Regions from separate parts of the Serratia ficaria genome, predicted to be linked through region 2. Evidence: predicted binding sites of a transcription regulator. Region 2 holds the regulator's gene; each other region holds the start of a gene.
What was found. The regulator PurR, encoded in region 2, represses purine synthesis genes. The targets are predictions, from matches to a motif close to CANGCAAACGTTTGCNTG.

Region 1 (9,886 bases), 1.5 Mb from region 2:
GCCCGCAGCTGACCAGATGCAGCATCCCCAACGCCAGGATCTGCAGCGGGAGCGGAAACGCTCCCGTTTTATCGCTTAAGGCACGATCACGAAATCCGGATTGGCGACGGCGAACAGCGCGTCACGATCCGCCGCCGGCGGATAAATCCACTGGGTATTGATCTCCCGCTTGATCTTCTTGCCCTCTTGCCGGGTGAACCGCACCTGACGATCCCAGCCTTCGGTGTAAAGCGCCCCCCAGGGACCGAGATCGAGACAGGTGACATATTTCGGCTGGCTGTAAGGATGCACCGGCAGCCCGGCCAGCTCCGCCGCGGCGTTGTGGCCGGCGACGCGCCCGAGGCTCATCGCATGTTGGCAGGACATGACGTTATGGTTGCCCGCATCGTCGGTCGCCGCCTTCACCGTATCCCCGGTGACGAACACGCCCGCCGCCGACGGCGCGCGCAGGAAGGCGTCGCCGATAATGCGCCCGGAGCCGTCGCGCTCGCCGGGGATCTGCGCCGTCAGCGGATTCGCCCGCATGCCCGCGGCCAATATCACCGTATTGGCGGCGATGCGCTCCCCGTTCGATAACGTGACGCCCTGCGCGTCGATGGCGGTCACGCGCACCCCGGCGCGCGTCTCGACGCCGCATTCCGCCAGCGCCTGCCGGATCACCGCCGCCGGCTCCGCCCCCATTCCGGCGCCCACCTCCGGCGCGGTATCCACGATCACCGTGCGCACCTCGGCCTCGCGGCCAAAAACGTCGCGCAGCCGCTGCGGCATTTCGGCGGCGCTTTCCAGCCCGGTCAGGCCGCCGCCAACCACCACGGCGGTGTTGCGCGCCGCGCTGTGCGGCTTATCGGCCAGCGCTTTCAGATGGGCGTCCAGCCGCTGCGCGTTTTCCAGCGTATCGACGTTGAAACCGTACTCCGCAAAACCGGGCACCGCAGGCACGAACAGCTGGCTGCCGGTCGCCAGCACCAGGCGATCGTAAGCCAGCGTGACCTTTTGGCCGCCCGCCTTCGCCACCGTCAGGGTGTGGTTTTCGGCATCGATATGCTCAACCAAACCGGCCAGGTGCTCGACCCCGACGGCGGCGAGCTGGGCGGAGATATCCGGGCTCATGTTGTCCAGCACCGCTTCATACAGGCGCGGTCGGATGGTGACGTTCGGCGTCGGCGACACCATGGTCACGTCGATTTCGCCCACCTTACCGGCCAGGGTGATGGCGCGCATGGCGGAAACCGCGGCCCAGAAACCGGCAAAACCAGACCCGGCGATCGCTATTTTCTGTGTCATTGCATAACTCCTTGATACCTGATTAACCGGGCCATGGGGCTGCCCGAGACATTTTCCGGACGAACGATCCCGCTCCGCCCCCGGTCAAGCGGGTGCAGAAGGACCCCCGCCTTTTCCGGACCGGCGGGTAAAAATCAATGGGGAAAGGCGGCGGCGGTTAAGGCTTGGCGCGCGCCGGTTTGCCGCTGCGGGTGGTGCGCTCCGTCATGCGTTCATCCATCCAGATGTTGACCTCGCTGAAGAACCCCGGCGGCGCCTTGCGGCCGAAGCGGGTGGCGACGGCGCCGAGGGTTTGCGCCGCCAGGGCGTCGCGCATCGCCTTCTCCGCCTGCAGCATCACCGCGTGGATCGCGCACTTGCCGGAGAGCGCCCAGTCCGGCGGCGAATTGTCGAACACCGCGCAGCGGCCGCGCACTTCCTGGCAGTCGAACAGCGGTTTGTGCCCCTCGATGGCGTCGATAATTTCGAGGAAGCTGATCTCATCCGCCGGGCGCGCCAGCCGGTAGCCGCCGCGCACCCCTTCGCTGGCCGCGACGATCCCGGCCTTTTCGAGCTTCGGGAAGATCTTGGCGAGGAAGCTGGGGGAAATTCCCTGCAGTTCCGCCAGCTCGCGGCTGCTGAGGGCGCGCTGATTGTCGCCGACCAGCCAGAGCAAACAGTGGATGCCATATTCAACGCTGGTTGTGATAAAGGCCATATTCCGTCTTCGGTGTGAGAGTGTCTTCAATAACACAGACTATATTAGTCTCCGTTTATGCTGTCAATAAAACGCGGACAAGGTTTGTCTTTGTTATTTGCGAGGTCCCGCCTCCGGCAACCGGGAGATGCGCATTCCGAAATGAAAAATAAAACATTTTTGCCTGATTAACCCCGAGCGAAAGTTTCATTGTGGCCTGCGGCTGACTATGATGTGATCTGTTGAAACGGCGCCGTGACGCGGACATTTTTGTGAGCCAACGCACTTTCGCGCGGATTGCACCGGTGAGCCCGGCACGGAAGAAGAACTCTTGCCTGATGCTGACGTCTTAGATGATGACTATTTAAGGGAAACGCCCGATTATGACCATCCGGTTGACCAAAACAGCGATAGCGGTACTGTTGCTCGGCACCCTCAACGCCAGCGCGTTGGCGCCGGCACTGGCGGAGAGCCAGGATCAGCTGCCGGATATCGGCACCTCCGCCGGCGGCACGCTGAGCATCGGTCAGGAGCTGGCGATGGGCGACTTTTACGTTCGCCAACTGCGCGCCAGCGCCCCGTTGATTAACGATCCGCTGCTGACCCAATACATCAATCAGCTGGGCAACCGGCTGGTGGCGAGCGCCTATTCGGTGCGCACTCCGTTCCACTTTTATCTGGTGCGCAACGACGAGATCAACGCCTTCGCCTTCTTCGGCGGCAACGTAGTGCTGCACTCCGCGCTGTTCCGCGTCAGTGAAAACGAAAGCCAGCTGGCTTCGGTATTGGCGCACGAAATTTCGCACGTCACCCAGCGCCACCTGGCGCGCGCGATGGAGGACCAGCAGCGCAGCGCCCCGCTGACCTGGGTGGGCGCGCTCGGCTCCATTCTGCTGGCGATGGCTAACCCGACCATGGGCATGGCGGCGCTGAGCGGCACCCTGGCCGGCACCCAGCAGGGCATGATCAGCTTTACCCAATCGAACGAGCAGGAAGCGGACCGCATCGGCATTCAGGTGCTGCAGCGCGCCGGTTTCGATCCGGAAGCGATGCCCGATTTCCTGCAGAAGCTGGCGGATCAGTCGCGCTACGCCTCCAAGCCGCCGGAAATGCTGCTGACCCACCCCTTGCCGGACAGCCGGCTTTCCGATGCGCGCAACCGCGCCAACCAGATGCCGAAGCATATCGTGCAGTCCTCGCAGGATTACCTGATGGCCAAGGTGCGTTCGCTGGGCATGTACAGCTCCGAAGGCTATGGGCTGACGGAGGAACTGCTCGCCACCTACGGCAAAGGCAACGTGCGTGAGCAGATGGCCGCCAAATACGGCCGCGCCATCCTGTTCTATCAGGCGAAAAAGTACGATGACGCGCGCAATATCATCCAGCCGCTGCTGACGCAGGAGCCGAAAAACGTCTGGCTGCTCGATCTGATGACCGACATCGATCTCGGTCAGAAACGCGCGCCGCAGGCCATCGCCCGCCTGCAGGCCGCCAACGCCGCCCAGAGCAGCAACAGCGTGCTGCAGCTCAACCTGGCCAACGCCTACGTTGAAGGCAACCAGCCGGCCCAGGCGTCGAAAATTCTCAACCGCTACACCTTCGCCCATCCGGACGATCCGAACGGTTGGGATCTGCTGGCGCAGGCCAGCGCCGCCCAAGGGCTGCGCGATGAAGAGCTCTCCGCCCGCGCCGAGAGCCTGGCGCTGACCGGCAATCTCGATCAGGCCATCGGCCTGCTCAGCAACGCCAGTTCGCTGCAAAAGCTCGGCAGCCTGAAACAGGCGCGTTACGATGCGCGCATCGACCAGCTGCGCCAGCTGCAACAACGCTTCCGCCAGTACCAGCGCAGCTGATTTAACAAGGAATGAACGCCATGAAAAACGTCACTATTTATCACAACCCGCGCTGCTCCAAAAGCCGCGAAACGCTGGCGCTGCTGGAGCAGCACGGCGTTGACCCCAGGGTGGTGCTGTATCTGGACACCCCGCCGTCGGCCGACGAATTGCAAAAGCTGCTGAACGCGCTGGGCTTCAGCTCCGCACGCGATCTGATGCGCAAGAAAGAAGAGGTGTACAAGGAATTGAAGCTGGCGGACGCCAGCCTGAGCGAACCGCAGCTGCTGGCCGCCATGGTGGCCAACCCGAAGCTGATCGAACGCCCGATCGTGGTGAACGGCGGCAAGGCGCGCCTCGGCCGGCCGCCGGAGCAGGTGCTGGAAATCCTGTAGTGTTACTCTTGAGCGCGATAGATAAATATCGCGCCCAATATATTTACAGCCCCAGGATCTCTTTGACGAACGGGATGGTCAGTTTGCGCTGGGCGGTGATCGATGCGCGATCGAGCTGATCCAGCGTCATGAACAGCGTACGCATCTCGCGATCCAGCCGCTTCAGCAGGAAACGCCCCACGTCCTCCGGCAGCTCGAAGCCGCGCAGCTTGCCGCGCAGCTGCAGCGCCAGCAGCTTCTCTTCGTCCGACAGCGGCTGCAGCTTGTAAATCTGCCCCCAGTCCAGACGCGACGCCAGATCCGGCAGATGCAGATTCAGCTGGCGCGGCGGGCGATCGCCGGTAATGAACAGCCGCGTGCGGCCGGTTTCCAGAATGCGGTTGTAGAGATTGAAGATCGCCATTTCCCACTCTTCGTCGCCGGCGATGCACTCGATATTGTCGATGCACACCAGCGCCAGCTGCTCCATGCCGTCCAGCACTTCGGGCACGAAATAGGCGCGCTTGTCCAGCGGCACGTAGCCCACCGCTTCTCCCCGCTGCGAAAGTTCGGCGCAGGCCGCATGCAGCAGATGGCTGCGCCCGCCGCCCTCGCGCGACCAAAAATAGATATAGCTGCCATGTTCCTGACGGACGGCAGACTGGATCGCGGCTAACAGGGATGGGTTCTCGCCCGGATAAAAACTGGCGAAAGTCTCATCATCGGGAAGATAAAGTGGCAGTGAAAGCTGTGCCGGCGTATTCAGAAAAGCACCTCAACCAAAACTGGCAGGAAAACGCGCTCAGTTTAACACAGAAAACCGGCGCTGTTGAACCGGCAGGATTTTATGCCGCAATAATGAACGATGGCTAAAGGTTGCCGGCCGCCAAGCGATGAAATAAGCAGCGGACATCGACCGCTAACCCTCTGCCATAGCGGGCGAAATTTGTAATTTAACGCAAACCTGTCCTAGTATAGGGGGGCGAAACGCAATCACCATCAACAAGGTTTCTTCAAGGACATAGACGATGAAAGTATGGAATAAAGTGCTTTTGGCCTCAATTATTGGGTTGTTGGTTGCCGGCTGTGATGACTCGTCCAAGGTTGACGCCAACCTGGATAAAGCCAAAGACAGCGCAGAGCAGATGAAAGACGCCGCTCAGAAAAAAGCGGACGATCTGACGGACAAAGCGAAAGCGACGGCCGAAGAAATCAAGAAAGAAGCCGCCACGCAGGCGGATCAGCTGAAAGACAAGGCGTCCGCCATCAAGGACGACGCCGCCAAGCAGGCCGACGCCATCACCAACGACGCCAAGGCCAAGGCCGCCGCCCTCAGGGATGACGCCGGCAAGCAGAGCCAGCAGTTGGTCGACCAGGCCAAGAGCATCAAAAATGATGCCATCAGCGGCGCCAACGATCTGACCGAACGGGCCAAGGCGAAAACCGAAGCCATCAAAAACAGCGCTGAAAACCAAGCGGAAGCGTTGAAGAATGACGTCGACGGCGCGAACGGCAACGACGCGCAGCCGGCCACCCAGCAGTAATCAACACTCAGTAGCAACAGCAATAGAGAGGAGCAGTAAATGGGAATTATTTCCTGGATTATTTTCGGCCTGATCGCCGGTATTTTGGCTAAATGGATTATGCCGGGCAAAGACGGCGGCGGCTTTATTCTGACCATCGTATTGGGGATCGTGGGCGCCGTGGTCGGCGGCTATATCAGCACCTTCTTCGGCTACGGCAAAGTTGACGGTTTCAACTTCGGCAGCTTCGTGGTCGCGGTTATCGGCGCCATCGTGGTGCTGTTCGTATACCGCAAAATCCGCAGCTGATACCTGCGCATTCCGCATTAAAAAGGGCAGCCATCGGCTGCCCTTTTGTTTACTTCGGCTCCGCCGACTCGTCCGGCGCGTCGATCACCTCCTCTTCCTTGCGATAGAGGCTGATGACCTTGAACAACAGGCTGAGGCCGATGCCGACGATAGTCGCCAGCGCCATGCCCTTCAGCTCCGCCGCGCCGATATGCACCTTGGCGCCGCTCACGCCGATGATCAGGATCACCGAGGTCAGGATCAGGTTTTGCGCCTTGTTGTAATCCACCTTGGATTCGATCAGCACGCGGATGCCCGAAGCGCCGATCACCCCGTACAGCAACAGCGACACGCCGCCCATCACCGGCACCGGCACCGCCTGGATCGCCGCCGCCAGCTTGCCGACGCAGGACAGCAGGATAGCCAGGATCGCCGCGCCGCCGATTACCCAGGTGCTGTAGACCTTGGTGATCGCCATTACGCCGATGTTTTCGCCGTAGGTGGTGTTGGGGGTCGAACCAAAGAAGCCGGAAATCACCGTCGAGATGCCGTTGGCGAACATCGAGCGATGCAGGCCCGGATCGCGGATCAGGTCTTTTTTGACGATGTTGGCGGTCACCACCAGGTGGCCGACGTGTTCGGCGATCACCACCAGCGCCGCCGGCAGGATGGTGAAGATGGCGAACCACTCGAAGCGCGGGGTGTAGAAGGTCGGCAGCGCGAACCAGTGCGCTTCACGAATCGGGGTCAAATCCACCACGCCCATAAAGAACGACAGCGCGTAGCCCACCAGCACGCCGATCAGAATAGGAATGATCGCCAGGAAACCGCGGAACAGCACCGAGCCCAATACCGTCACCCCCAGCGTCACCAGCGAAATGGTGATGGTGGTGGGGTCTGCGCTGGCGCCGTCCGCCGGCAACAGGCCCGCCATATTGGCCGCCACGCCCGCCAGCTCCAGGCCGATAACGGCGACTATCGCCCCCATCGCCGCCGGCGGGAACATCACGTCCAGCCAGCCGGTGCCGGCCTTCTTCACAATCAGCGCCACCAGGCAGAACAGCACGCCGCACATGATGAAACCGCCCAGCGCCACCTCATAGCCCAGCGGCAACAGCAGCAGCACCGGCGAAATGAACGCGAAGCTGGAGCCGAGGTAAGCCGGGATCTTGCCCTTGCAGATAAACAGGTACAGCAGCGTGCCGACGCCGTTGAACAACAGCACCGTCGCCGGGTTGATCTTGAACAGGATCGGCACCAGCACCGTGGCGCCGAACATGGCGAACAGGTGCTGGAAGCTGAGCGGTATGGTCTGGAGCAGCGGCGGCCGCTCGCTGACGCCAATGGCGCGACGGGTCATGTGTGCTTTCCTTTAATCGTTATTGGTGATGCAAGCTTAGTTATCTATGCTCAATGGATTTCAAGTTACGGCCAGGTAGCTTGAAAGACGAAGCGCATAAAAAAGCCGACTGATTAAAGTCGGCTAATGGGTTACTTGGTACCAAATATCTTGTCGCCCGCATCACCCAGGCCCGGCACGATGTAACCTTTTTCGTTGAGGCACTGATCGATAGAGGCGGTGTACAGCTCCACGTCCGGGTGCGCCTTCTCCAGCGCGGCGATGCCTTCCGGCGCCGCCACCAGCACCAGCACCTTGATGCTGTTGCAGCCGGCTTTCTTCAGCAGATCGATAGTGGCGATCATCGAGCCGCCGGTGGCCAGCATCGGGTCGACGACCAACGCCAGGCGCTCTTCGATGTTGGACACCAGCTTTTGGAAGTACGGCACCGGTTCCAGGGTCTCTTCGTCGCGGTAAACGCCGACCACGCTGATGCGCGCGCTCGGCACGTGCTCCAGCACCCCTTCCATCATGCCCAGGCCGGCGCGCAGGATCGGCACGACGGTAATTTTTTTCCCTTTGATCTGGTCGATTTCAACCGGCCCGCACCAGCCTTCGATGGTGACTTTCTCCGTCTCCAGATCGGCGGTCGCTTCATAGGTCAGCAAACTACCCACTTCTGAGGCCAGCTCACGGAAGCGTTTGGTGCTGATGTCATTTTCGCGCATCAGGCCAAGCTTGTGTTTTACCAGCGGGTGTTTCACCTCAACGATCTTCATCATTTTTCTCCTATTAAGGCGGTTGACGGCCAAAAAAATCGCGGGATTATACCTCCTTTTTTTGGTCGCGCCACCCACAATAGCCCGATCGGGATCAACAAAAGTTTGAATATCAGTATAGATGACGAAAAAGCGGAGCTGCCTCACAAGCCGCTCGCAAACGTTTGCCTGCGCTGTTAGAATTGCCGCGCCTTTTTCCGGAATCAACATCGGAAGCACAGTTTTCAAACCGCAAACCGTCGTGGGGATCGCGCAGTGACCGACAAAACCTCTCTCAGCTATAAAGACGCAGGTGTCGATATCGATGCTGGCAACGCATTGGTAGATCGCATCAAAGGTGTAGTTAAACAGACCCGCCGCCCGGAAGTGATGGGTGGTCTGGGCGGTTTTGGCGCCCTGTGTGCGTTGCCGCAGAAATACCGCGAGCCGGTGCTGGTTTCCGGTACCGACGGCGTAGGCACCAAGCTGCGTCTGGCGATGGACCTGAAACGTCACGACACCATCGGCATCGATCTGGTCGCGATGTGCGTGAACGATCTGGTGGTGCAGGGCGCTGAGCCGCTGTTCTTCCTCGATTACTACGCCACCGGCAAGCTGGACGTGGACACCGCCGCCAGCGTCATCACCGGCATCGCCGAAGGCTGCAAGCAGTCCGGCTGCGCGCTGGTGGGCGGCGAAACCGCCGAAATGCCGGGCATGTACCACGGCGAAGACTACGACGTGGCCGGCTTTTGCGTCGGCGTGGTCGAGAAATCGGAAATCATCGACGGCAGCAAGGTGCAGTCCGGCGACGCGCTGATCGCCCTCGGCGCCTCCGGCCCGCACTCCAACGGCTATTCGCTGGTGCGCAAAATCCTCGAGGTCAGCAACACCGACCCGACCGCCACCGATCTGGCAGGCAAACCGCTGGCGGACCACCTGCTGGCGCCCACCAAGATTTACGTGAAATCGGTGCTGGAACTGATCGAGAAAGTTGACGTGCACGCCATCGCCCACCTGACCGGCGGCGGCTTCTGGGAGAACATCCCGCGCGTGCTGCCGGAAGGCATGCAGGCGGTGATCGACGAGTCAAGCTGGCAGTGGCCGGCGGTGTTCAACTGGCTGCAGCAGGCCGGCAACGTCAGCCGCCATGAAATGTACCGTACCTTCAACTGCGGCGTGGGCATGGTTATCGCCCTGCCGGAAAGCGAAGTGGAGGCGGCCATCGCGCTGCTGACCGCGGCAGGTGAAAAAGCCTGGAAGATCGGTAAACTGACCGCTTCTTCTGACGAACAGCAAGTGGTCATCAACTGATGAAAAAGATCGTGGTGTTGGTCTCCGGCCAGGGGAGCAATCTCCAGGCGCTGATTGACGCCTGCCAGCAGGGCCGGATCGCCGCCGAGATCGCGGCGGTATTCAGCAACAAGGCGCAGGCTTACGGCCTGCAGCGCGCCGCGGCGGCAGGCATTGCCGCCCACGCGCTGGATCCCAAAGCCTATGAAGATCGCGCGGCGTTCGACGCGGCGCTGGCGGACGCCATCGACCAATACCAGCCCAGCCTGGTGGTGTTGGCCGGCTACATGCGCATCCTCAGCCCGCAGTTCGTTCAGCGTTATGCCGGGCGCATGCTGAACATCCACCCTTCCCTGCTGCCGAAATACCCCGGTTTGCATACCCATCGGCAGGCCATAGACAACGGCGACGGCGAACACGGTACCTCGGTGCACTTCGTTACCGAACAGCTCGACGGCGGCCCGGTGATCCTGCAGGCCAAGGTGCCTATCTTCCCCGGCGACGAGGAAGATGAGGTGA
Region 2 (9,886 bases):
GCAGGGTCGGCAGCAGCAGCAGCAGGGCGATGCCCAGCAGCACGGCGAAGATCATCCGCCAGCCGGCGTGGTTCAACAGCCAGGCGCCCAGCAGCGGCGCCAGCGCCGGCGACAGCGCGACCAGCGGCATGATGGTGGCGAACACGCGGTTGGCCTTGCCGTCGCGGTAGCGATCGACCACCAGCGCCTGCCAGGTAACGGCGGCGGAGCAGACGCCGATCGCCTGAATAAAGCGTAACGACCACAGCTGCACGGCATTTTGCACCCACAGCATGCCGAGGCAGCCGAGGGCGAACAGCGCCAGGCCGATCAGCAGCACCGGCTTGCGGCCCAGGTGGTCGGAGAGCGGCCCCCACAGCAGCTGCGCAAAGGCGAAGCCGGCCAGAAAGATGCTGAGGCTGGCGCTGATGGCGCCGGCGGAAATTTGCAGCTCTTCCCGCATGGCGCCGAAGGCCGGCAGGTACATGTCGGTCGCCAGATAACCCAGCATGCTCAGGCCGGCGAGATAGAACATAAAGCCAAAGGAATTTCGCATGGTATTTCTCGTTGGTATTTTGTTGTCGCAGGTTTTTAGCGCCGGCAAGTGTATCCGGCTGGATCTCTGCTTGTGAAACGGTAATATTTGCAAACTGCTGTTAAAAAAATTGAAGGCAAGACGATGTGGTCTGAATATTCTCTGGAAGTCGTGGACGCGGTGGCCCGCACCGGCAGTTTCAGCGCGGCGGCGCAGGAGCTGCACCGGGTGCCCTCGGCGGTCAGCTATACCGTGCGTCAGCTGGAGCAATGGCTGGCGGTGCCGCTGTTTGAACGGCGCCATCGCGATGTGGAACTGACGCCGGCCGGCGCGCTGTTCATCAAGGATGCGCGGGTTGTCATCAAAAAAATGCTCGACACCCGCCGCCAGTGCCAGCAGGTGGCCAACGGTTGGCGCGGCCAGCTGAAAATCGCGGTGGACATCATCGTCAAACCGCAGCGCAGTCGCCAGCTGGTGCTGGATTTCTATCGTCACTTTCCCGATGTCGAATTACTGATGCAGCCGGAGGTGTTTAACGGCGTGTGGGATGCGCTGGTCGACGGGCGGGCGGAGATGGCGATCGGCGCAACGCGCGCGGTGCCGGTCGGCGGCGGCTTCGCCTTCCGCGACATGGGCGACATGAACTGGCTGTGCGTGGTCAGCCCGCAGCATCCGCTGGCGCTGCTGAGCGGCCCGCTGAATGACGACCAGCTGCGGCCTTATCCTTCGCTGTGCCTGGAAGATACCTCGCGCAGCCTGCCGAAGCGCGTGACCTGGACGCTGGACAACCAACGGCGGCTGGTGGCGCCGGACTGGACCTCGGCGCTGGACTGCCTGTGCGCCGGGCTGTGCGTCGGCATGATGCCGGCCCATCGGGCGTTGCCGCTGGTGCGGCGCGGGGAGCTGGCGGCGCTGCAGCTGCAGCAGCCTTTTCCCGCCAGCCCGTGCTGCCTGACCTGGCAGCAGGATAAGCCGTCGCCGGCGATGGCCTGGCTGCTGGACTATCTGGGGGACAGCGAAACCCTGAATCAGGAATGGCTGAGCGAAGCGGCGCCGGAGGCCGGGCGGGCTTCCGGCGGCGGGGATTAACGGCGGTAGTCGACGAACGGGCCGTCGGCGACCGAACGGCGCTCGATCAGTTTCGGATGCACCTCGATCACCTGCGATTCCTCGCGCTTGCTGATGATGCGATCCAGCAGCATGGTGAAGGCCATTTCGCCCAGGCGTTCCTTCGGCTGGTGGATGGTGGTCAGCGCCGGCGTGAAGTAGCGGGCGTTGCGCACGTTATCGTAACCGATCACCGAAATGTCCTGCGGCACCCGCAGCCCCAGTTCGTCGGCGGCGCAGATGGCGCCCATCGCCATGATGTCGCCGCCGCAGAACACCGCGGTCGGACGCTGTTTCTGCGACAGGATCTGATGCATGGCCTTGTAACCGGACTCCGGCTCAAAGTCGCCCTGTACGATCCATTCGTCGCGCACCTCGATATTGGCTTCCTGCATCGCCTTCAGAAAGCCCTGATGTCGCCCGCCGCCGGTGTTGCGCGCCAGCTGCCCAGGAATGGCGCCGATGTCGCGGTGGCCGCGCTCAATGAGATAACGGCCGGCCAGATAACCGCCCTCGAAGGCGTTGTCGATGATGGTGTCGGTAAAATCGCCGCGCGCCGCGCCCCAGTCCATCACCACCATCGGGATATTGCGGTAGTCTTCCAGCATGCCCAACAGCTGGTCCGGGTATTCCGAGCACATCACCAGCAGGCCGTCGACGCGCTTTTGCGCCAGCATCGCCAGATAGGCGCGCTGCTTGTCCAGGTTGTTATGCGAGTTGCACAGGATCAGCGTGTAGCCTTTGCTGTAGCAGCTGTTCTCCACCGCTTCGATCACTTCGGCAAAATAGGGCGCCTCGCTCGAGGTGGCCAGCAGGCCGATCGACTTGGTGTGATTGACCTTCAGGCTGCGCGCCACGGCGCTCGGCGAGTAATGCAATTCTTTGATCGCGGCCCATACGGCCGCTTTGGTTTCTTCGGCGACGAAACGAGTCTTATTGATGACGTGCGAAACGGTGGTGGTGGAAACGCCAGCGCGTTTGGCCACATCTTTAATCGTTGCCATGTAAGAAATGACTCCTGAACTCACATGTTGCAGCATGTAAGTGTGATGTTAATCGTTTGCCTGCGTAGATCCTTCTCCAGAGAAGCGAAAACCGAGTTTTTAATGTGTTGAAGTCTTCAGCGCTGGTCAGGAGGGGCATTGTTGCCGGTACGCAGTTGTGAACTGCGAATTTTGTCGCATATTGAGCAAAAGGGGAAGAGGTAATCGGCATTATAAACCGGGAAATGATAACAAGATTTTATTGGCGAACTGTGGGAAAATGATTTGACGTACTAATTGTACGCCTTTTATCCTTGGGAAAGCCTATCTGAGAAGGAGTAGTAATGGATACCGATCTGAAGATGTCGCTGTTCACCACCCTGTGTGCGCTGGCCGTGATCATTGCCTTCAGCTTCACCGCTGCGCTGAACTGAATTCCCGGCATTAACAGGCGCAGCTTGCTGCGCCTCGTCGCTTTCCCCGCGGTTATCCCCGTTCTTCTGCAACAAACGTCCCGTTCGCCAACGCCTGGAGGTTCTCCGGCCACTTCGGCCGCGCTAAGTATTAACGAATGGTTTTCGGCGTGACGACCCGGCGCGCGCCGATATAGTGGTTCTGCCAGTAGTCGTTGTCGAGCTGGCTGATGCGGATCTCTTCACCGGTGCGCGGCGACTGGATGAATTTGCCGTTGCCCAGATAAACCCCAACGTGATCGGCCACGCCGCGGTTGTTGATGCGGAAGAACACCAGATCGCCGCTTTCCAGCTCGCTTTTCTTGATGGGCGCGGCGTCGCGCAGGTGATACATCTCATTGGCGGTGCGCGGCATCTTGATTTTCACCACGTCCTTATAGGCGTAATAAATCAGGCCGCTGCAGTCAAAGCCGGTACGCGGCGAGCTGCCGCCCCAGCGATAAGGCTTGCCCATTTGATCCATCAGCTTGGCCATGGCGGTTTGCTTGGCGTGTTGATAGCGTTTTTTATGCGCCGGGCTGAGCTTCAGCGGCTTATCGTCGTGCACCAGTTTGGCGGTAGCCATCCCGGCACTGCGGTGGCGGCCGTAGCCTTTTTTGTAACCCTTCTTCGGTGGGGTCACCTTAATTTTGGCGATTTTTTGGGATTTGGTTTTCGATTTGGCGCTGACGATCTTTTTGGCCGTTTTCTCTGATTTGGTCTTGGCGACCTTGGTTTTTTTCTCTGGGGCCGCCACTTTCACTTTTTTGCTGGCCTTGACCGCTTTCTTTTTCTTGCGATCGTCCGGCCGCGCTTCATTGACATGGCTCTTGCGCTGCTCGGCGGCAATACGCGCCTGCGGCGCAGCGTGCGCCAGATTGAAGAATAGCTGCGTAAACAACAGCACAAAAAGCGTAAGAATTAAACGCATGTCGACGTCACCAGCCTTGGCCCCGAAACGGATATCGAAAGAGTCACAGTATTCCCGAATTTCGCCATATAAAACAGCGGAGAACTCATAAATAATAATCCATATTGTGAGAAAACGTTAATAGCCTTTTTTTTGGTTTAAAATCAGCCCGTTGATGTATAAAAAATCATCAGTCTCGCGTTGCGGTTTTAATTAAACGCCGGGCGGGGGGCGACGAAATATATTAGTGAAATGGTCGGATTAAAAATGTTATTCTGAGCCTAAGTTTTAACCGGAATGGCGTTGCCGGTGAGGCGCGATCGGCACAGGGCGAATGTCCTTGCAAAAGATGGCGTTTTCTTGCGACTGTTCCAGCCGCTACAATAGCCCGTGTGATGCATGTTGTAGCCATGAGATGTGGCTTGAGGAAGCAATAAATGACGACGACGATTGAAAAAATTCAGCACCAGATCGCTGAAAACCCTATTTTGCTGTACATGAAAGGCTCGCCAAAACTGCCGAACTGCGGTTTTTCCGCACAGGCCGTGCAGGCGCTGTCCGCCTGCGGCGAACGCTTCGCCTACGTTGATATTCTGCAGAACCCGGACATCCGCGCCGAGCTGCCCAAGTACGCCAACTGGCCGACCTTCCCGCAGCTGTGGGTTGACGGTGAATTGGTCGGCGGTTGCGATATCATCATCGAAATGTATCAGCGCGGCGAGCTGCAGCAGCTGATCAAAGAAACCGCAGAGAAATACAAAGAGCAGGAAGACCAGCAGCCTTAATCGGCGGGGCTTGTTGCCATAGAATATCGGGCGGCGCCAGTGCGAACTGGGCCGCCCGATTTTTTTGTCACGCGTCGGACTCGGGCAGCGCCAGCGGCCAGCCGCCGAGGCGCTTCCAGCGGTTGACCAGCTCACAGAACAGCAGGGCGGTTTGCTCGGTGTCGTACAGCGCCGAGTGCGCCTGGCTGCTGTCGAAAGGCATGCCGGCGGCGATGCAGGCTTTGGCCAATACCGTCTGGCCCAGCACCAGCCCGCTGAGCGCGGCGGTGTCGAAGGTGGCGAACGGATGGAACGGATTGCGCTTCAGGCCGGCGCGTTCGGCGGCGGCCATCAGGAAGCTGTGATCGAAGTTGGCGTTGTGCGCCACGATGATCGCCCGGTTGCAGCCGCGATCCTTGATGCCTTTGCGCACCGCTTTGAAAATGGCGTGCAGCGCATCGTATTCGCTGACCGCGCCGCGCAGCGGGTTGTGCGGGTCAATGCCGTTGAACGCCAGCGCTTCCGGCTGCAGGTTGGCGCCTTCAAAAGGCTCGACGTGGAAGTGCAGGGTCTCGTCCTGCTGCAGCCAGCCGTCCTCATCCATCTTCAGCGTGACCGCGGCAATCTCCAGCAACGCGTCGGTTTTGGCATTAAAACCGGCGGTTTCAATATCTATAACTACGGGATAAAACCCACGAAAACGACCACTCAGGGCGTTAAGATCACTTTTTTCGGCCATCAGTTTCTTATCTTCATCGAATGCAGCGCGCATTATGGCAAATTTTACGCCCGGTTGCAGGCGCTTATCACGCGGATAAAAAGAAGGGCGCCGCTGCGCCCTGGATAAGCTTTATTTGCCGAGGCCCTGGCCGGCGTGCTTGTTCTCGATCAGTTCGATCTTGTAACCGTCCGGATCTTCGACGAAGGCGATCACCGTGGTGCCGCCTTTTACCGGGCCGGCTTCGCGGGTCACCTTGCCGCCGGCGCCGCGAATGCTGTCGCAGGTGGCCGCCACGTCGTCGACGCCCAGCGCCAGGTGGCCAAACGCGGTGCCCATTTCGTAGCTGTCGGTGCCCCAGTTGTAGGTCAGTTCAATCACCGCGCCTTCGCTTTCGTCGCTGTAGCCGACAAACGCCAGCGAGTACTTGTATTCCGGGTTTTCGCTGGTGCGCAGCAGGCGCATGCCTAATACCTTGGTGTAGAAGTCGATGGAGCGTTGCAGATCACCGACGCGGATCATGGTATGGAGTAAGCGCATAATTCCTCTGATTGGCTGTGCCGTGGCGTACGGCGATGGAAAAGAATGAAGCTGAATTCAGTATAGCCTTGTCACGCAAGGGATTTCAACGCGGCGAATGGGTGACGCCGTCACATTTGCCGGCCGATAAAAAAGCGGCCATCGCAACATCATGGCCGCCGGGCGGGGTAAGGTTAACTAGTCGGCCAGAAACGGATAATCGGTATAACCCGCGGCGCCGCCGCCGTAGAAGGTTTCCGGCTGCGGCTCGTTCAGCGCGGCGTTCTGCTGCAGGCGCTCCACCAGATCCGGGTTGGCGATGTAGCTGCGGCCAAAGGCCACGGCGTCGATATAGCCTTTGTTGATCAACTCTTCGGCTTTTTCGGCGGTATAGGCGCCGGCGCCGACGATCACCCCTTTAAAGTGGGCGCGCACCGAGTCGCGGAAAGCCTCGGAGTAAGGTTTGCCGCCGGCCCAGTCCGGTTCGGAGATGTGCAGGAAGGCGATATTGCGTTTGTTCAGCTCTTCCACCAGGTACAGCGCGGCTTCTTCCTGATCTTCGCCGTTGTCCAGGCCGTTGAACGGACCCAGCGGTGAAATGCGGATGCCGACATGCTCTGAACCCCATTCGGCCACGGCGGCGTCGACCACTTCCAGCGTCAGGCGGGTGCGGTTTTCGATGCTGCCGCCGTACTGGTCGGTACGCTGGTTGGAGGCCGGCGACATGAACTGGTGCAGCAGGTAGCCGTGCGCGGCGTGCAGCTCGATGTAGTCGAAGCCGGCTTCGCGCGCATTGGCGGTCGCCTGGCGGAAATCGTTAACGATGCCCGGGATCTCCGCGGTCTCCAGCGCGCGCGGCGTCGAGGTTGGCACCCGCACCCAGGCGCCGGTTTCGTCGCGCACCGTGGTGCGGGTGTCGGCATTGATCGCGGATGGCGCTACCGGCGCCTGCTGGCCCGGTTGCAGGCTGTCGTGGGAGATGCGCCCCACGTGCCACAGCTGTACGGCGATATGGCCGTTTTTGTCATGCACCGCCTGGGTGATTTTTTTCCACGCGGCGATCTGCTCCGGGGTGTGCAGCCCCGGCGCGCCGGCATAGCCCTTCGCCTGGAAAGAAATCTGCGTGGCTTCGGTAATCAGCAACCCGGCGCTGGCGCGCTGCGCATAGTACTCGCCCATCAGCGGGGTGGGAATATCACCCGGCTCGATGCTGCGCAGGCGCGTCAGCGGGGCCATAAATACGCGGTTGGGCAGGGTAGCGGCGCCAACCTTCAGCGGGGAGAATAATTTTTCAATCTTCATGGTGCATCCTATTTTGAATAGACCGGTCGACTAGTTACGCGGCGACAAAACCCCATCGCCATGGTTTTCTGGGTAAATCAGGGTATTTCGGTTACGGCTGCGGCGGGCGCAACAGCAACTCAATGCTCTCCAACGCGCTGGTCAGCGGGGCGACCGAGCGGCGGATCTTGGCGCGCAGCGAGGCGCCGAGCCACAGTGAATACAGCGTTTCCGCGGTGGCCGCCGGGCTCATGGCGATCGTCAGCGAGCCTTCGCGCATGCCGCGTTCGATCGCGTCCTGCAGATGGCCAATCACCCGCGCGGTACCGGTTTCCAGCGCGTGGCGCATCGGCTCCGACAGGTCGCTCACCTCGGCGGAAAGCTTCACCGCCAGGCAGGCGTTGTGGCATTCGCTGCGGCAATGGTAGCTGATCGCCTGGGCGTAATAGCTCAGCAGCTGGTGGCGCGCATCGCTGTGGCCGTCGGTAAACAGCTTTTGCATCTCGGCGTCGTAATGCATGAAATAGCGCTGCAGCATCGCCTCGCCGAAGGCTTCCTTCGAGCGAAAATAGTGGTAGAACGAGCCCTTGGGCACGCCCGCGGTGGCCAGCAGTTCGCTCAGCCCCATGCCGGTAAAGCCCAGGCGCAGGCTGAGGGTCTCGCCGGTCGCGAGCAGATGTTCACGTGTGTCCACGGTGCAATGCGTTGATTTGGTCATAATGGGGTTGAGCATAATAGACCGATCGGTCTAGGTCAAGGGCAATAAAAAAACCGGCGTCGCGGCGCCGGTGGTCAGAAGGGTATTTTGCCTCAACGGCGCCGCGAAGTTAAGCCCCTATGCGCCGCTGCGGCAGCGCTGCAGGATATCCAACTGCGACTGATATTCGCGGGTTTGCACGTTCAGCATGCCCAGCAGGGTGTGGAACAGATCGTCCTGCGAAACGTCGTCCTTTTCCGCCAGGGCAGTCAGGCATTGGCGATCGATGCCGAAATTGCGCTGGTAGTCGGCCGACATCCACATCAGAAACGGCACGTGGGTTTGCTGGCTCGGCGCGAACAGATAAGGCGTGCCGTGCAGGTACATGCCGTTTTCCCCCAGCGATTCCCCGTGATCGGACAGGTAAACCAGCGCGGTATTGAATTTGTCGCTGTATCGCTGCAGCAGCTTGATGGTGTCGTCCAGCATCGCATCGGTATACAGCAGCGAGTTGTCGTAGGTGTTCACCAGCTGCTCGTGAGTGCAGTCCTGGATCTGATTGCTGTCGCAGGTCGGTGAAAATTTCCGCAATGCCGGCGTGCTGCGGCGGAAGTAAGCCGGCCCGTGGCTGCCCATCTGGTGCAGCACGATCACGCCGTCGCCCTTCAGGCCGTCGATGTAGTCGTTCAGCCGGTACAGCAGCGCATTGTCCAGGCAGACGTCGCCGTCGCAATCCTGCGGCAGTTTCATCTTGGTCATGTCCACATGCGGCACGCGGTCGCAGGCGCCCTTGCAGCCGCCGTCGTTCTCGCGCCACAGCACGTTGACGCCGGCGTGCGCCAGCACGTCGAGCATCCCTTCCTGGTGGGTCGCCAACGTGGCGTCGTAATCTTTGCGCGGCATATTGGAGAACATGCAGGGGACTGAAATCGCCGTCTCGGTGCCGCAGGAACTGGCGTTCTTGAAATACACCACGTTGTCTTGTTTCAGGCGCGGGTTGGTGTCGCGCGCATAGCCGCCCAGCGAGAAGTTCTCGGCGCGGGCGGTTTCGCCCACCACCAGGATCACCAGCGTTTTCTTTTGCTGCCCGGCGATCAACGGGCCTTTATGCGCGTCTTCGCCGATTTTTACCAGCGGCAGGTGGCGGGTGAAATAGCGCTGCTGGGTGAATTTGAGGGTGCCGGACACGAAGTTGGACGGCGTCAGCATTTTCACCACGCTTTTGTTGTTGCGGATCAGCGAAGCGTAATCTTTGTAGAACAGCGCGGCGATAATCAGGATCACCACCAGCGACAGCATCACGTTGGCGGCGCGCAGCCCGAGCATGTACCACCAGGGCCGGGTTTTGCGGATGCGGGTAAAGCAGACCGCCACCGCCGGCACGATGCCGAGCAGCGCCAGCCACAGCCCCATGCGCGGCGTCAGCAGCGCGGTGGCTTCCTGCGGGTTGGTTTCGAAGGCGTTTTGCATCATGTTGCCGTCGATCACCACGCCGTAGCTGTACATGAAGTAGTTGGCCGCCGCGCTGCCGAGCAGGAAGAAAATCATCAGCGGTTTGCGCAGGAAGGGCACGGTCAGCACGCTAAATATGATGTTTAGCGCGCAGAAAATCACCAGCGGCAGGGTGGCGGCGAACATCAGGCTGCGGATGCTATCGAAGCTGATGTACGACCAGGCCTTATGCAGAAACAAGGCGTTCTGGAACAGGGTGAAAAACAGGGCGCTGGCGAGGACAAACCCGAGGCTGTTGCACTGTAAGCGTTGACGTAACCACATTGCCAAATCTGGATCCTGAGAGGAGGTAATGCGCTGAAATCTACAGGATGAAACTTAAGAAAACCTTAGAGAATCAGATTACTGGCGGGGCGCTTGATGTGGGCCAGGCCGGGGCCCGGCCCACATCCTCAATAGGCGGCGGTGAACTGCGCGCGGATAAACTGC
Region 3 (9,886 bases), 1.4 Mb from region 2:
TTCTCTGCCCTGCGCCGGATCCTGGCGCGCGGCATCGATAAGGTACGGAGCTGCAGGTCCTGTGATATTTGAATTTTTCATGCTCCGATCCTGTGCAATAATTACTGTATATGCATACAGTATTAAGCTATTTGCTAAAGTCGTCAATAGCGCGATGAATATTTTTAGCAAATTGTACAATTGGTCGACTGGGGCATAAAAAAAGCCCATCTATGATGGGCTTACAGAAAAGGCGAGGAAGGGGGCCTACAGGCCGTAGACCAGCGTTACCGAGGTGGTGGTATCGGTGTTCTTTGGCGCCGAGGCCGGCGGTTTGCTGTTGTAGGTCACGGTGTAGGCCACGCGCAGCGAGAATTTATCGTTAATCGCCACGTTCAGGGCGCTTTCCGAGTTCAGCGTGGTTTCTTCGTTCGCCAGCGCGGAGACGCCCTGGATAAACTTGGTGTTGTCAGTCAGCTGATAGGAATAGTTGGCCGCGCCGTAGGCCAGCGCTTTGGTGGCGCGACCGCCGCCATGGTATTCGTCATGACGCACGCCGGGACCCAATTCCACCCGCAGATCGCTGAGCGGCCCGTTGAGGATCTGGCGACCGTAACCGCCGGTCAGCGTGGAGCGTGAATCGTAACCGTTGAAGCGATCGCTCAGCCAGCTGGCCTGGCCAAACAGATAGTTGCGGTCGGTCAGGTTGTAGCGGGTACGGCCGCCGGCCTGGTATTTTTCGGATGAGCGCACGTTGGAGGAGGTGGTGTTGTTGGCCGCCCCCCACAGGCTGTACGCCGCGTCGCTGTTGAACCAGGTCATGTTGGTGTTGGCCAGCAAGGTAGAGCTTTGCGAGTTGCCGGACTGGGCGTTGTAACCCGCTTGAACGTTGCCTTCAAACGGCTTCTTGGCGGTGGCCGGATCGTCCATCGCGGTGAAAAGCGTATTGTCGGCAAAGGCTGAAACACTGGTGATGGTCGTTAAGCAGCAAATATACAGCGGAATAGCGCGACGAGCGCGTAAAGAGAGCATTTTGGATCCAGTTGTTAGGGGTGGTTATAGGTGATGACGGTCACATTATATCGATTCGCCTCTGGGACAAAAATAGCCTCCATTAGCTTAAGTTTTTAATTTCATCACCTTACTTATTCACTTTTCTTCTACTTAATTAATCGCTTCCCGCGGCATATCATGCTGAGTGCCCTGAGTGTTATTCCGGACATTGCGGCCGGCTGGCATTCTCTGTGGGGAGGGCGGCGATGTAAAATTTATTGTACAATTTAGTTTACGGATTTGAGTGCGATTACCCGCAAGGATCAAAACGGCAAGGAGAGGGTGTCTTGGGCGGAGGTGAGGGTTTATTTTGTTTAATATCAATCAATTGATTTAATTTCTCCTCTGCATGAAACGAGGTTTTAGCCTGCGTAATCAAGAGGGTAATTTTTTATTTACGCATATCGGATTGAAAACTTTACATCGCATGGTAAGGTAGAGCCCTGAAACGCTCAATGTTCCATTTCAACGCATAACGGCAAACGACAGGAATAGCATCATGCAAAAAGACGCGCTCAATAACGTACACATCAGTGCCGAACAGGTTTTAATCACGCCGGAAGAGCTGAAGAACCAGTTCCCGCTCAGCGCCGACGATGAAAATGAAATCGCCTCCGCGCGCAAAACCATCGCCGATATTCTGCAGGGGCGCGATCACCGCCTGCTGGTGGTGTGCGGGCCCTGTTCCATCCACGATCCGGATGCGGCGCTGGATTACGCCCGTCATTTGAAAACCCTGGCGGCTGAATTGAGCGATCGGCTGTATATCGTTATGCGCGTCTATTTTGAAAAACCCAGAACCACTGTCGGCTGGAAAGGCTTGATCAACGATCCTTACATGGATGGTTCGTTTGACGTTGAGGCCGGTTTGCACATCGCGCGTCGCCTGCTGCTGGACCTGGTGGGCATGGGCCTGCCGTTGGCGACCGAAGCCCTGGATCCCAACAGCCCGCAATACCTCGGCGATCTGTTCAGCTGGTCGGCCATTGGCGCGCGCACCACTGAATCGCAGACGCACCGCGAGATGGCCTCGGGCCTGTCGATGCCGGTCGGTTTCAAAAACGGCACCGACGGCAGTCTGGGCACCGCCATCAACGCCATGCGCGCCGCCGCCATGCCGCACCGTTTCGTCGGTATCAACCAGGCGGGGCAGGTGTGCCTGTTGCAGACCCAGGGCAACCCGGACGGCCACGTGATCCTGCGCGGCGGCAAGACGCCAAACTACAGCGCTGAACACGTTGCGGCCTGCGAAAAACAGATGCTGGATGCGGGACTCCATCCGTCCTTGATGATAGATTGCAGCCATGGCAACTCGAATAAAGATTATCGCCGTCAGCCGGCGGTTGCCGAGTCCGTGGTTGAGCAGATCAAAGCGGGCAACCGTTCGATCACCGGCATCATGCTGGAAAGCCACCTGCATGAAGGCAACCAGTCTTCCGAGCAGCCGCGTGCGGACATGCGTTACGGCGTTTCCGTTACCGACGCCTGCATCAACTGGGAGAGCACGGAGACCCTGCTGCGCCATATGCATCAGGAACTCGGCGCTGCGCTGACGGCCCGCACTGGAGAGTAGTGAGTTATGGTGGCTGAACTGACCGCGTTGCGCGATCAAATCGACGAGGTAGACAAGGCGCTGCTGGATCTGCTGGCGAAACGCCTGCATCTGGTGGCGGAAGTGGGTGAGGTGAAAAGCCGCCACGGACTGCCGGTTTATGTGCCGGAGCGCGAGGCGGCGATGCTGGCCTCACGCCGTAAAGAGGCGGAAAACCTTGGCGTGCCGCCGGATCTGATCGAAGACGTGTTGCGCCGCGTGATGCGCGAGTCCTACGTCAGTGAGAACGACAAAGGCTTTAAAACCCTGAATCCTGAACTGCGCCCCATCGTCATTATCGGCGGCGACGGGCAAATGGGGCGGTTGTTCAACCGCCTGCTGACGCTGTCGGGCTATCAGGTCAGGGTATTGGATCGGGAAGACTGGCCGCAGGCGGAACGCTTGCTGGCGGATGCCGGCATGGTGATCGTCAGCGTGCCGATCCACGTGACCGAGCAGGTGATTAGCCGCCTGCCGCCGCTGCCGGACGACTGTATCCTGGTCGATCTGGCGTCGGTAAAAAACCGCCCGCTGAATGCGATGTTGGCGGCGCACGGCGGCCCGGTGGTCGGTTTGCACCCGATGTTCGGCCCGGACGTGGGCAGCGTGGCCAAGCAGGTGGTGGTCTATTGCGATGGGCGCCAGCCGGAAGCCTATCAGTGGCTGCTGGAGCAGCTGCAGGTTTGGGGCGCGCGCCTGCACCGCATCAGCGCGGTGGAGCACGACCAGAATATGGCCTTTATTCAGGCGCTGCGCCATTTCGCGACCTTTGCCTACGGCCTGCATCTGGCGGAGGAGAACGTTCAGCTGGAACAGCTGCTGGCGCTGTCTTCACCTATCTATCGACTGGAACTGGCGATGGTCGGCCGGCTATTTGCGCAGGATCCGCAGCTGTACGCCGACATCATCATGTCTTCCGAAGAAAATATCGCGCTGATCAAACGCTACTACCAGCGTTTCGGCGAAGCGATACAGCTGCTGGAGCACGGCGATAAACAGGCGTTTATCGAGAGCTTCCAGAAAGTGGAGCACTGGTTCGGCGACTACGCCCAGCGCTTCCTGGTGGAGAGCCGCACGCTGTTGCGGCAGGCCAACGACAGCCGGCAGTAAGACAACAGGGTTCGGCATGCCGAACCCTTATTCATGGCATTCAGGACGGGTTGACCGGTACCACGGTGTCGCTCGGGTAGCAGCCCAGCACCTTCAGCGAACGGGTGATCGGCGCCAAGTCCCGCAGCGCTTTTTGCATCGACTCAGAACGCAGGTTGGCCTGCACATCGATATAAAACATCTCTTCCCACGGATTGCCGTTGATTGGGCGCGACTCCAGCTTGGTCATGATGATGCCGTTGTCGCGCAGCACCAGCAGCGCTTCGACCAATGCGCCAGACTGCTGGCCGGTGGCCATGATCAGCGTGGTTTTGGCCGGGACCTGTTCGGAAACCTCAATCGCCTTGCGCGCCAGCACGATAAAGCGGGTGATGTTCTGCTGCTGATTGGCCAGGTTATGCTCCAGCACCTGCAGGCCGTACAGCGCGCCGCCGGCTTCGCTGCCCAGGGCCGCCACCTTCGGTGAATTCAGCTTGGCGATTTTCTCCATCGCGTCGGCGGTACTTTCGGTGTAGACGATTTTCCAATGCGGGAAACGGTTGATGAACTGACTGCATTGCTGGAAGGGTTGCGGGTGGCTGTAAACGGTTTCGATCTGCTCCAGGGTGCTGTCGCCGGCCACCAGTACGCAGTGGTCGATAGGGTTGGTCAGTTCGCCGACGATCGACAGGCTGGTGTGCTGCAGCAAATCGTAGACGTCGTTAATCGACCCCGAACTGGTGTTTTCGATCGGCAGGATAGCGTAATCCGCCTGGCCGGTTTCCACCTGGGCGAAGATATCCTGAAACTTCTGGCAGCCGCACTCAATCAGCTGATCGAAGTGGCGAGCGGCGTATTGGCGCGCCGCCAGGTGCGAATAGGAGCCTTTTGGCCCGAGGAAGGCGATGCGGGCCGAGTGTTGGCTGACGGGGTTTAACTGATGCTGCAACAACGCCTGTTGGGTCAGCACCGAGTCTTCGATGATCAGCTGGAACAGGCGGGTGACGTAGAAGCCGTCGAGATCGTAGGGTTTGGCGGCGGCGATCAGCGCATCCAGCAGGTCGCGTTCGCGCTCTTTATCGCGGATCGGCCGGTGAGAGTGCAGCTTGGTCTTGCCCACTTCCACCGCCAGCTCACGGCGCTCCGCCAGCAGGGCCAGCAGCTTCAGGTCCAGGGCGCTGATGCGCTCGCGCAGCACCAGTAACGGGTTGTCAGTCATAATCAGCTTCCGCCTTCTGTTCTTATACGTTGTAAAATAGCCATAAAAAAAGCCCCCTGTTTCCAGGAGGCTTTGCTGTTCGTCTTCGCATTCTTTATCACACGACGAAACGCCTCCCAATCAGGGGAAGGTAAAAAAGAATGCGAAGAAGAACGGTGTGCGTGTCATGTTTCATCCAGAGTCGGTGCGAACAGGTTTTAAAGTAACCGCTGGCCTTTGGCTCGTCAACAGAAAACCAGACAAAAAACGCGCCCTCAGGCGCGTTTGATGCGAAACAGCCGTTAAACGGTTATTCCTCTTCCGGCTCCACTTCCGGAACGATGTCTTTCACGCTGGCGGCGGCGCGGCGCGCTTCGCCCTTGTGCTGCACTTTGTTCAACTGACGCTCCAGCTTGGCGATCAGTTCGTTAACGGCGGTATACATGTCGTCATGTTTGGCGCTGGCGACCAGCGGGCCGTTAGGTGTGGTGATGGTGGCGTCGGCCACAAACCCTTTAGGTTCTTTGGATAAAACGATATGCGGGTTGATTAGCTGAGCCTGCCATTTATCCAGTTTGGTGAGACGGTCTTCGACGTGACTACGGATTGCGGGAGTGATATCCATTTGTTTGCTGGTAATGTTCAATGTCATATAACTTACCTCTCTGTCTTTCCGTCTTGGTGAATCCAGCATACCCCGCTTTTTGCTTAAATGCGTGATGAAAATCACGTTTTTTTGTCACTTTTTGCAAAGTTAGTTCAATCTGTGATTCAGCATCTGAATCGGTCATCTAGGGCTTGAGTCTTGTCGCCGGATGGCGCATTATCGATAGGATGACCGGCGTTGCAGTGTTGCTAACAACGTGTTTTTGCTTGTGTATTTGTCCAGTGCAACGCAGCGTCATCGCCAATGAAAACGGCAGCCTCGGCTGCCGTTTGGTTTTCCTGCCGTTGCCAGCCAGATTACTGCGGGTTGGCGGCGATCACTTTGGCCACTTTATCGGCCTGACCGCTCAACTGCAGCTGCTTGTAGGCGTTTTCCATCAGCGGCAGCGCGTCGCGCGTCGCCTTGGTATCCGGATATTCGCGCAACATCTGTTCGGCGCGATTAACGACCGCGACGTAAGCACCGCGTTTAGTGTAGTATTCCACCACCGAAAGCTCATACTTGGCCAGGCGGTCTTTCAGATACACCAGACGCTTGTTGGCGTCGGTTACGTACTGGCTGTTCGGATACTGCTGAATCAGCTGGCTGAAGTCGCGGAACGCAGCGCGGGCGTGCTGTGGATCGCGGTCTGAACGGTCGACCCCGAAGAAGCCCTGCAACGCACTGTCATCCAGCGCCATATCGGTCAGCCCACGCATGTACATCACGTAATCGATGTTCGGGTGCGTCGGGTTCAGACGCATGAAGCGATCGATAGAGGCCTGAGCCAGCGGTAAATCGGCAGATTTATAGTAGGCGTAAATCAGGTCCAGCTGGACCTGCTGAGAGTACGGCCCGAAAGGATAGCGGTTATCTAACGCTTCGAGTTGCGTAATCGCGCCCTTAAAGTTACCGTCCTGCAGTTTTTGCTGGGCAGTAGCATAGATTTCCGAAGGTGGGTTGTCGGGAACCGCATCCTTGGATGTGGAGCAACCTGCCAGCGCCAGGCTCAACGTGGCTGCCGCCACCAGATATTTCATACGCGTCATGACGTTTTGATTATCCTCAGGGTGTTATTCCGGGAGACTGTCCGTTAAGCTCCCGACAAAGACTAGGTACAATAGCACATTATATTAAACGGCATCGCCGTGAAAACCCAACGTTAACGAAGAAGCTGCATATGGCACAACAAGTACAACTCACCGCAACGGTGGCCGAATCTCAACTCGGACAACGTTTAGATCAGGCTTTGGCCGAATTGTTCCCTGATTATTCACGATCTCGCATAAAAGAGTGGATCCTGGACGATCGGGTGCAGGTCAATGGCAAAACGACAAACAAGCCGAAAGAGAAGGTGCTGGGGGGAGAGACGGTCGCCATTGATGCACAGATAGAAGAAGACGCCCGTTGGGAACCGCAAGACATTGAGCTGAATATCGTCTACGAAGACAGCGACATTCTGGTGATCAACAAGCCGCGCGGCCTGGTGGTTCACCCTGGCGCCGGCAACCCGGACGGCACGGTGCTGAACGCGCTGCTGCACCACTACCCGGAAATCGCCGATGTGCCGCGCGCCGGCATCGTGCACCGTCTGGACAAAGACACCACCGGTCTGATGGTGGTGGCGAAAACCGTACCGGCGCAAACCCGGCTGGTGGAAGCGCTGCAGGCGCGTGAAATCACGCGCGAATACGAAGCGGTGGCGATTGGCACCATGACCGCCGGCGGTACCGTCGACGAGCCTATTTCGCGCCATTCCACCAAGCGCACCCACATGGCGGTTCACCCGATGGGCAAACCGGCGGTGACTCACTACCGCATCATGGAACACTTCCGCGCCCATACCCGCCTGCGCCTGCGTTTGGAAACCGGCCGTACGCACCAGATCCGCGTGCATATGTCTTATATCAGCCATCCGCTGGTGGGCGACCCGCTGTACGGCGGCCGTCCGCGTCCGCCAAAAGGCGCCTCGGAAGCCTTTATCAACACGCTGCGCGGCTTCGACCGCCAGGCGCTGCACGCCACCATGCTGCGTTTATACCATCCGATCAGCGGCATCCAGATGGAGTGGCATGCGCCGCTGCCGCAGGATATGGTCGATCTGATCAACGCGCTGAAGGTCGATACCGAAGAGTTCAAAGATCAGATGGATTGGTAATGACGTCGCTCATTCTGCCCGACTGGCCGTTGCCTGCGGGCGTTAACGCCTGCAGCACCACCCGCGGCGGCGGCGTTAGCCTGCCGCCTTACGATTCGCTCAACCTCGGCACCCACGTGGGGGACGAGGCGCAGGCGGTGGCGCGCAACCGCGAGCGGCTGGTGGCCGGCGCAGGCCTGCCGCAGATGCCGGTCTGGCTGGAGCAGGTGCATGGCACCCGTGTACTGCGGCTGGAGGGGCAAACGCCCGTCGACCTGCGGGCGGACGCGGTATACAGCAATGTGCCGGGGCAGGTGTGCGCCGTGATGACGGCGGATTGTTTGCCGGTGCTGTTCTGTTCCGAAAACGGCGATGAGGTGGCTGCCGCGCACGCCGGTTGGCGTGGGCTGTGCCATGGCGTGCTGGAGCAAACTCTGGCGGCGTTCGCCGCTGAGCCCGGCAGTATCAGCGCCTGGCTGGGCCCGGCGATCGGTCCCCGGCAGTTTGAGGTCGGGCCGGAAGTGCGCGCCGCCTTTATCGAGGCGGACACCGCCGCCGCCGCCGCGTTTACCCCGCGCGGCGGCGATAAATTCCTGGCGGATATCTATTTATTGGCCCGCCAGCGGTTGCAGCGCGCCGGCGTTAACGCCGTTTACGGTGGCGACCGCTGTACGCTAAGCGAAACGAGTCATTTTTTCTCCTATCGACGCGATGGAATAACCGGACGTCTGGCAAGTTTAATCTGGCTGATATAACCTATTGAATTAGGACGATCCAACGACGCATGATTGCAGTACCGAAAATATAGAGTCGAGATAACCTTGAAAATTTGAGGGATGACCTCATTTAATCTCCAGTAGCAATTTCGACCCATCTTGGAGGTGTTATGCGTCTGGATCGTCTTACCAACAAATTCCAGCTTGCCCTCGCCGATGCCCAATCCCTAGCCCTTGGGCACGACAACCAGTTTATTGAACCGTTACATCTGATGAGCGCCCTGCTCAATCAGGAAGGGGGCACGGTTCGCCCACTGTTAACTTCCGCCGGTATCGACGCCGGGCGCGTGCGCACCGAAATCGAACAGGCATTGTCCCGTTTACCTCAGGTCGAGGGCACCGGTGGCGACGTTCAACCGTCCCACGAGCTGGTGCGCGTACTGAACCTGTGCGACAAGCTGGCGCAGAAACGCGCGGACAAATTCATTTCTTCCGAGCTGTTCGTCCTCGCGGTGCTTGAAGATCGCGGTTCGCTGACCGACCTGTTGAAAGCGGCCGGCGCGACAGCCGACAAGATCAGCAAAGCCATTGAACAAATGAGGGGCGGTGACAGCGTGGAAGATCAAGGGGCTGAAGATCAGCGTCAGGCATTGAAAAAGTACACTATCGATCTGACCGAGCGCGCCGAGCAGGGCAAACTCGATCCGGTTATCGGCCGTGACGAAGAAATCCGCCGCACCATTCAGGTGCTGCAACGTCGTACCAAAAACAACCCGGTGCTGATCGGCGAACCTGGCGTGGGTAAAACCGCCATCGTCGAAGGCCTGGCGCAGCGCATCATTAATGGCGAAGTGCCGGAAGGGCTGAAGCACAAGCGCGTATTGTCTCTGGATATGGGCGCGCTGATCGCCGGGGCCAAATATCGCGGTGAATTTGAAGAACGTCTGAAAGGCGTGCTGAGTGACCTGGCGAAACAGGAAGGCAGCGTGATCCTGTTCATCGACGAACTGCACACCATGGTTGGCGCGGGCAAGGCCGACGGCGCCATGGACGCCGGCAACATGCTGAAACCCGCGCTGGCGCGCGGGGAGCTGCACTGCGTCGGCGCCACCACGCTGGATGAATATCGCCAATATATAGAGAAGGATGCGGCGCTCGAACGTCGTTTCCAGAAAGTGTTTGTGGCGGAGCCGACCGTTGAAGACACCATCGCCATTCTGCGCGGCCTGAAAGAGCGCTATGAGCTGCACCACCATGTGCAGATCACCGATCCGGCCATCGTGGCGGCGGCGACCCTGTCGCACCGTTATATTTCCGATCGCCAACTGCCGGACAAGGCCATCGACCTGATCGATGAGGCGGCGTCGAGCATTCGCATGCAGATGGATTCCAAACCGGAATCGCTCGATCGCCTGGAACGCCGCATCATTCAGCTGAAGCTGGAACAGCAGGCGCTGAATAAAGAGTCTGATGACGC

Region 1: the regulator PurR is predicted to act here: its motif matches at 8,249-8,266, upstream of purM (phosphoribosylformylglycinamidine cyclo-ligase).
Region 3: the regulator PurR is predicted to act here: its motif matches at 5,820-5,837, upstream of raiA (ribosome-associated translation inhibitor RaiA).

What each region holds. Positions count from the first base shown of each region.
Region 1 is NZ_LT906479.1:3,857,291-3,867,176, forward strand. It holds partial or broken gene CKW09_RS18220 (LysE family translocator) at 1-52, opposite strand, end outside; gene CKW09_RS18225 (NAD(P)/FAD-dependent oxidoreductase) at 76-1,284, opposite strand; gene CKW09_RS18230 (RrF2 family transcriptional regulator) at 1,442-1,981, opposite strand; gene bepA (beta-barrel assembly-enhancing protease) at 2,344-3,813, shown strand; gene arsC (arsenate reductase (glutaredoxin)) at 3,834-4,187, shown strand; gene hda (DnaA inactivator Hda) at 4,231-4,932, opposite strand; gene CKW09_RS24760 (hypothetical protein) at 4,902-5,039, shown strand; gene CKW09_RS18255 (hypothetical protein) at 5,195-5,710, shown strand; gene CKW09_RS18260 (GlsB/YeaQ/YmgE family stress response membrane protein) at 5,750-5,998, shown strand; gene uraA (uracil permease) at 6,048-7,337, opposite strand; gene upp (uracil phosphoribosyltransferase) at 7,469-8,095, opposite strand; gene purM (phosphoribosylformylglycinamidine cyclo-ligase) at 8,351-9,388, shown strand; gene purN (phosphoribosylglycinamide formyltransferase) at 9,388-9,886, shown strand, end outside.
Region 2 is NZ_LT906479.1:2,380,955-2,390,840, forward strand. It holds gene punC (purine nucleoside transporter PunC) at 1-535, opposite strand, end outside; gene punR (DNA-binding transcriptional activator PunR) at 659-1,603, shown strand; gene purR (HTH-type transcriptional repressor PurR) at 1,600-2,625, opposite strand; gene cydH (cytochrome bd-I oxidase subunit CydH) at 2,949-3,038, shown strand; gene CKW09_RS11295 (C40 family peptidase) at 3,169-3,987, opposite strand; gene CKW09_RS11300 (Grx4 family monothiol glutaredoxin) at 4,404-4,751, shown strand; gene rnt (ribonuclease T) at 4,819-5,502, opposite strand; gene gloA (lactoylglutathione lyase) at 5,581-5,988, opposite strand; gene nemA (alkene reductase) at 6,166-7,269, opposite strand; gene CKW09_RS11320 (TetR/AcrR family transcriptional regulator) at 7,361-7,981, opposite strand; gene eptA (phosphoethanolamine transferase EptA) at 8,084-9,721, opposite strand; gene CKW09_RS11330 (NAD(P)-dependent oxidoreductase) at 9,850-9,886, opposite strand, start outside.
Region 3 is NZ_LT906479.1:972,732-982,617, forward strand. It holds gene CKW09_RS04500 (DUF481 domain-containing protein) at 247-1,011, opposite strand; gene CKW09_RS04505 (3-deoxy-7-phosphoheptulonate synthase) at 1,532-2,605, shown strand; gene tyrA (bifunctional chorismate mutase/prephenate dehydrogenase) at 2,612-3,733, shown strand; gene pheA (bifunctional chorismate mutase/prephenate dehydratase) at 3,774-4,931, opposite strand; Phe leader region at 4,974-5,100, opposite strand; gene pheL (pheA operon leader peptide PheL) at 5,052-5,099, opposite strand; gene raiA (ribosome-associated translation inhibitor RaiA) at 5,221-5,562, opposite strand; gene bamD (outer membrane protein assembly factor BamD) at 5,874-6,605, opposite strand; gene rluD (23S rRNA pseudouridine(1911/1915/1917) synthase RluD) at 6,737-7,714, shown strand; gene yfiH (purine nucleoside phosphorylase YfiH) at 7,714-8,448, shown strand; gene clpB (ATP-dependent chaperone ClpB) at 8,580-9,886, shown strand, end outside.